DNA from 2 places in the Paenibacillus sp. AK121 genome. Region 2 is predicted to be linked to the other one. Evidence: riboswitches for the same ligand, from Rfam matches in the RefSeq annotation. Region 2 holds a riboswitch; the other holds the start of a gene.

Region 1 (3,425 bases), on a different contig from region 2:
ATCCAGTTGCAATTATATGTACACCCTCTGCTTTCGCTAAAAAATCCCTCTTTTATATACAGGAAATAGGCTATTTCAAAACAGATGCTTATGTAATGGAACGGCAAAAGCTCACCTCTTTTTTGCTCCTTTTTACTCTGTCCGGAAGAGGGGAATTACAATACCGGGGCAAGGATTATATATTGAAACCTAATGATATGCTTTTTATTAATTGCGAAGAATATGTACAGTACAAAACTTCCTGTCAGAAGACATGGGAGTTTATTAGTGTGAATCTATATGGCAATCTTATTGACCATTTCTACGAACAATTCGATAAACACAATAAGCCCGTAATTTCACTAAAGGATTCAAATGCAGTACTGGACAAGCTGCGTACCTTATTACATGTACAGCCAGAACGAAGCTTATCCTCTGAACTGCTCTCATCCAGGATAATCGTTGACTTGTTAACGATTATTTTACAGCACCCCTACGCCAATCCCAACGCGAATTCAGATGGAACGGCAGAGGTGCGCAAGGTAAAGCAATATCTGGATCAATCCTATTGCGAACGCATCACGCTGGATTCGCTAGCAGAAATGTTTGGTCTAAACAAGTTCAACCTGGCTAAAAACTTTAAAAAACAGATTGGTTTTTCCCCTATTGAGTATCTTATTAATGTTCGTATCACGGCTGCTCAAAGCTGGCTTAAAACTAGTGATGTAGCTATTGTGGACATCGCACAATATGTGGGCATTCCCAACACAAGTCATTTTATCAATCTGTTCAAAGAGCACATTGGAGAAACGCCTCATTCCTATCGCAAAAAATGGGGAAACCGTATAAAATAGGTCTTATGTATAATCTGCAAGCTTGCTTTGTCGATAAATAGCGAAAATCTGAGATTTAAACTTGCCTAATAGAGTACCTAACTGATAGAATAATAGTACAAGCTATTCAGGATAAATGGCAAACTTGTCGAAAGGCAAGGACGCAAAGCTACAGGGCCTTCTGTATGATGGCAGCCAGCTACCGGTTGAAGTGGCTTTTTGTCGTGCTTATTTTTCCCGAAAACTTTATACGAAATGGCAAACCTGTCGAAAGGCAGGGACGCAAAGCTATAGGGCCTTCTATTGATGATGGCAGCCTGGCCACCGAAAGGAAGTTTTTTATGGGGAAAATGATACTTTCCACACTTCTCCTATTTTTCATGCTGTCCGCAATTCTCTTAAATTCGACAATTTACGCTGCTGATAGTGTTGCATGGTTGGACCAAAACAATGTAAATCATGGGACGGTCAGTGTGCGCTACCCTGTTAAACCTAACGTTAAAACCAAGATTTTGGTTACCAAAGATGCACAAAAATACTCTTATAATCTAACACCCGGGAAATCCGAAGAAGTATTTCCTCTCCAAATGGGTAATGGGAACTATAACATCAGTATTTTAGAACAGCTTAGTGGTAATCAATATAAAGTGATAGGACAAGATACGATCGAGTTAAAGCTAAACGATAGCAAAGCGGTGTATCTTAATTCCGTTCAAAATATTAACTGGAGTAGTACTAATCAAGCGATTCAAAAAGCCCGTGAGTTAACCCAAGGTGCAACAACGGATCGCGAGAAGCTGCAAAAAATCTATGACTACGTAATTAGTCATATCAAGTATGACTCCAATCAGGCCTTTGCCTTAACGACTGACTATCTGCCACAAATTGATCATACGTTAAGCTCTCAAAAAGATATTTGTTATGGTTATGCTTCACTGATGGCTGCTATGTTACGAAGTGTAGATGTACCAACCAAGCTGGTTATGGGCAAATCTTCCTACGTGGACACTTATCATGCCTGGAATGAGGTCTACATCGATAATCAGTGGGTGGTCGTAGACACTACAGTAGATGCAGCACTTTATATGGGTAAACAGAAATTCCAAATGGTCAAAGATCCCTCCAAATACATTAAAACAAAGCAATATTAATATCAATGTTTTTAATTCATATTTTTTAAAAAATGAAAAAATAGAACTACATTTCTTGAAGAGCCTTGATCACATGATCAAGGCTCTTTTTCTATCCTTGTTGAGAAATTGTTGAGATGTGGCATGTATTCTAGTCCAGGAAGACAATGAGATTTCCAACCATTATCTAATTTCGAGTCAAAAGGAGGAGGTTCATCCCCGAACATGAATTTTCATAAATTCTGAACAAGTAATTAATGCGGCTAACATAGCATCATATGAATGAATGATGAATATATAAATACAGTTCTCTCGACCTCGAAGGAATAACCATTAGCCGTTAAATAAGAGTATTTTAAGAATAGGAGATTTGTTTACCGTATGAGAAAAAAATGGAATGCAGCAACGGTTGCGCTATTGCTCTTTTTGCAGTGTTTGTTCAGCACAACACAAGCTTATGCACAAAATCCCGACTCTACTCTGCCAGTGACCCCAGGAACCGATCCGGTTCAGAGTGTGACTAACGATGTTTATCCAATGCCCTCAGAGCCAATTAACATCCCACCTGCTGTCCCGGCTCCAGTCCCTGAACCAACTGCTGGCTCAACTTCTGAAGTTAGGGCAACTCAAGAAAGTATTTTAACCAAGCTAACCCTTACAGATTCTACTGGAAGTGTTATTGATGCAGTGTATAATCCCGATAACCGTATTGATATTGGTTCCGCCATCCATTTAGGCTATGAATGGGAACTGCCGAACCATACGTATAAAGCTGGAGACACCTTTACCTTTCAATTACCTGAGCAATTCCAAATTTACACAGATATTACGTCTCCTTTGACGAATACAGATGGAGAAGTAGGTCATTTTACCGTAGACCGTCAAGGTAAAGTGGTTATGACATTTAATGATTACGTAGAAAGCCACTCTAATGTCAGCGGTAAGCTAGAGATCAAAACTGAATTTAGCACACAAATAGAAAAAGGCAGTACACAAGTTATTATTGCGATCCCGATCAAAGGCGGCGAGCAAACGGCTATCGTAAATATTAAGCCTGCAGCTGGTCCTACAATGGAGAAACAAGGAAAGTTTGATGGAAAAGACCAAATTCATTGGACAGTTGACGTAAATAAACACTTGGATCCTATCAAACACGCTGTAGTAACCGACCCAACTCCCCAAGGACTAGAACTAGTCAAGGACTCCATCCGGGTAAACCATTTACAAATTAATGTGAACGGAACCACCGTGCTGGGGGACACTGTTAGCGCAGATAAGTATACAGTAGAGGCTGATCCGGTTGTGCCGGGCTTCAGAATCCGTTTTAACGAGGAGAATATTAACAGCGCCTACCGAATTCAATACTCCACAAACATAACAAGCGAGGATACTCGTTTCTCCAACACAGCCACTTTTTCAGGGGATGATGTGAAGGATACGTCCGCAACAGCTACAGTCACTGTTCAACGCGGGGATTTTTTAA
Region 2 (3,425 bases):
GATTTTAACAGGCTGACCGGACTTAATAATGTCCGGTCGTGCCTTTTGCACCACAAGGTATGATCGATATGATGCATATTTGAGTAGCGCAGGAATGGATTTGAATCTGGAGAAGCGATAGCGTTCGCCTTTGGACAGGGATTCAAACCTTGATACGATTTTATACAATCGAATGAATCCCGGTCCAACAGCGATCATAAGATCAAATCCAGCCCGTAGCGGGTCACTCAACCTTGCCCCATTCGATCACCAACCAATATAGAGAGGAAGTGGAGATTTATGAAGCTCGTACTTTTGTCTGGTGGTTCCGGTAAAAGATTATGGCCGTTATCCAACGATTCCCGTTCCAAACAATTTTTGAAGGTCCTGGAGAGCCCGGAAGGGATTTCGGAATCCATGGTACAGCGGGTATGGAGACAATTGGGAGACAACGGATTATCCGAATCCTCGTTTATTGCGACAGGGAGAGCGCAGGTCGAAATGATCCAGAGTCAGATCGGATCGAATACGCGCATCATTGTTGAGCCGGAACGCAGAGATACCTTTCCTGCGATTGCGCTGACAGCGACTTATCTATATTCCATTGCGGGTGTTTCGCCTGATGAAATTATAGCTATATTGCCTGTAGATCCTTATGTAGAGGATGCTTTCTTTGCTTCCGTAGCCCAACTCGAACATACACTTCAGGAGAGTGAAGGAAAGCTTGCACTAATCGGGGTTGTCCCTTCCTATCCTTCAGAGAAATACGGTTATATTATTCCGAAAAACGATGCCACTCAAGGTAGCACAGGCTACCGCGAAGTGAGCCATTTTCAAGAGAAACCCGACCGGGAGCAGGCGGAGCGTCTAATGGAACGCAATGCTCTATGGAACTGCGGGGTTTTTGCATTCAAATTAAGCTATTTGCTGGATATTTTGGCATCCAAGGGCCTGCCGCTGAATTATGAAGAAATGCAAAAACAATATGCGTCTCTGGAAAAAATCAGCTTTGACTACGAAGTAGTCGAGAAGGAAAAAGACATCGTGGTGCTTCCGTACGATGGTTTTTGGAAGGATCTAGGAACCTGGAATACACTCACAGAAGAGATGTCTCATCAGCAAGTGGGTAGAGGGGTAGTAACGGAAGATTGCGTCAATACGAGTCTTATTAATGAGTTGGACATTCCTGTGGCGATCATTGGAACGAATGATCTGATTGTAGCCGCTAGCCCAGATGGCATTCTTGTGACCAATAAGGCAGAAAGTCCACGCATCAAGGAAGTGCTCAAGGCTCATGATCAGCGTCCAATGTATGAAGAACGTCGTTGGGGACAGTATCGGGTTGTAGACTATGTAAAGTATGACGAGGGTAATGAGGTACTGACCAAACGAATCCGCGTACACAAAGGTAAAAATATCAGCTACCAGCTTCACTTCAAACGAAGTGAAATCTGGACCATTATTAGCGGCGAAGCGGAAATTATTTTGAATGAGAAGCTGCATAAAGTGAAGGCCGGTGACGTAGTTCGCATCCCTGAAGGGACGAAGCATAGCATTTTGGCTGTAACCGATGTGGATTTGATTGAAGTTCAGACTGGCTCTGAGTTGGTTGAAGAGGATATTGTACGCTTTTGTATGGATTGGAATGAAATTTCTCGTCATCAATTTATCTCGTAATTATTTGCGTAAAAACGTAAAAAAGAAGATTTGATGAAAAATAATGGCCCAAACTGTCGAAATTGGGCGAAAACCTGTAAATTCATGAACATGACCTATTAAATTTTGGTAAAAAAAAGTCGATACTTAGGGTAAGAAGGAATCCAAACTCCTTCCAACGATAAACGCAGCCCTGTCGAAAGACTGGTACGCAAAGCTAAAGGGCCTTCCCGTAAGGATGGCAGCCTGGCTACCGAAAGGAAGAGCTAAAGTGAGATTCAATTTTATTCCTCTGTATCGACTGATACGTCATGTACTCCCCGTTGTTATACTTTTTTCTTTGTTTCCCGTCGGCTTTGGTGATTCTCTGTCTGTGGTGAATGCCGCTTCATTACAACCTGTTAATTCGGACGCTTCTACTCAGGCCCGTGAACTATACAATTATTTACTCAGCATCTCTGGAAAGAAAACAGTCACTGGTCAGCATGATTATTTGGAAAGTCCAGATGAATTAAGCAACAAGGTCCAAAAAATCAGCCAGGCGTATGTGGGTCTGCACGGCTATGAGATGGGAGCCATCTCTGGTCAATCCGACACTACAGAAGCAGCACAACGTAAAAATGTCGTCGATAGCGCTATTCGTTGGAGCAGAGCTGGTGGCATTGTGACGATGACTTTTCATGAAGCGTTGCCGGGTAGACCGCTGACTTGGGCCAATGTGCAGGCGAAAGTAAGTCAGGCGGAGTTCAATAAATACGTGACACCAGGCACTACGCAGTATAACCTCCTCATTGCCGATCTGGATAAGGTCGCTGTATCGTTAAAGCAGCTTCGTGATGCAGGTGTTCCAGTATTGTGGAGACCTTATCATGAAATGAATGGTGACTGGTTCTGGTGGGGAAACAAAAACAATTTCAATCAGCTATGGAATATCATGTACGACCGTTTTGTAAACACGCATCAGTTGAACAATCTGCTGTGGGTGTGGAGTCCCAATGCTCCCAATTCCTACACTGTCCCGTATACCCCGAAATATCCGGGGGATGACAAAGTGGATATTTTGGCAGTAGACATCTACAACAATGATTTTAAGCAAAGTCATTATGAAGGACTGCTCGGGTTGGCACGGAATAAGCCGATTGCCATTGGCGAGCATGGTGAGATTCCTAGCTCTGAGGTGTTGCAGGCACAGCCCAAATGGGTGTATTCCATGACTTGGGGCAAGATGCTGACTGAGAATAACACAACCAATCAAATACAGGATTATATGAACGATTCGAGGAGTTTGACACGGGATGATGTGAAAAATGGGCTGGCAGCAATCCAACAACCTGGGGCAGATGTGCCGACTTTACCGGATGAGGGACAAAGTGAGCCTATCCCGGTTCCGCCAGTAGTAATCGTACCCCCAGCTCCGACTCCTCCTTCTGTTCCTGATGTAGTATATGTGAACGGGCTGCGGGGCGAATATTTTAACAATATGAATGTGAACGGCAGTCCTGTTTTGATCCGTACAGACAGCAAGCTGGATTATAACTGGCGCGCCGTTGCTGCTGATCCCAAGGTAAATGCCGACCAGTTCTCGGTTCGCTGGACAGGTAAAATCAAACCACATTACAGCGAGACCTATACATTTACAACGATATCCGATGATGGTATTCGCGTATGGGTAGACGGCAAGCTGGTGATTGACAGTTGGTTCAAACAAAGCTGGACAGAGCGTAAAGGCAGTATTGCTTTGGAAGCAGGTAAAATGGTAGATCTAAAAGTGGAATACTATGATGAAAAAG

What was found. Region 2 has a riboswitch for cyclic di-GMP ahead of KSP24_RS09735 (glycosyl hydrolase). Riboswitches for the same ligand answer to the same signal wherever they lie in the genome.
Region 1: linked by a shared signal. The riboswitch ahead of KSP24_RS22190 (transglutaminase-like domain-containing protein) and the one ahead of KSP24_RS09735 (glycosyl hydrolase) in region 2 are both predicted to bind cyclic di-GMP.

What each region holds. Positions count from the first base shown of each region.
Region 1 covers NZ_JAHPJM010000016.1:33,530-36,954, reverse strand. Annotated here, with positions in the region: gene KSP24_RS22195 (helix-turn-helix transcriptional regulator) at 1-833, shown strand, start outside; cyclic di-GMP riboswitch class I at 941-1,019, shown strand; cyclic di-GMP riboswitch class I at 1,060-1,141, shown strand; gene KSP24_RS22190 (transglutaminase-like domain-containing protein) at 1,250-1,963, shown strand; gene KSP24_RS22185 (LPXTG cell wall anchor domain-containing protein) at 2,324-3,425, shown strand, end outside.
Region 2 covers NZ_JAHPJM010000004.1:196,487-199,911, reverse strand. Annotated here, with positions in the region: gene KSP24_RS09745 (hypothetical protein) at 1-231, opposite strand, end outside; gene KSP24_RS09740 (sugar phosphate nucleotidyltransferase) at 280-1,656, shown strand; cyclic di-GMP riboswitch class I at 1,812-1,893, shown strand; gene KSP24_RS09735 (glycosyl hydrolase) at 1,907-3,425, shown strand, end outside.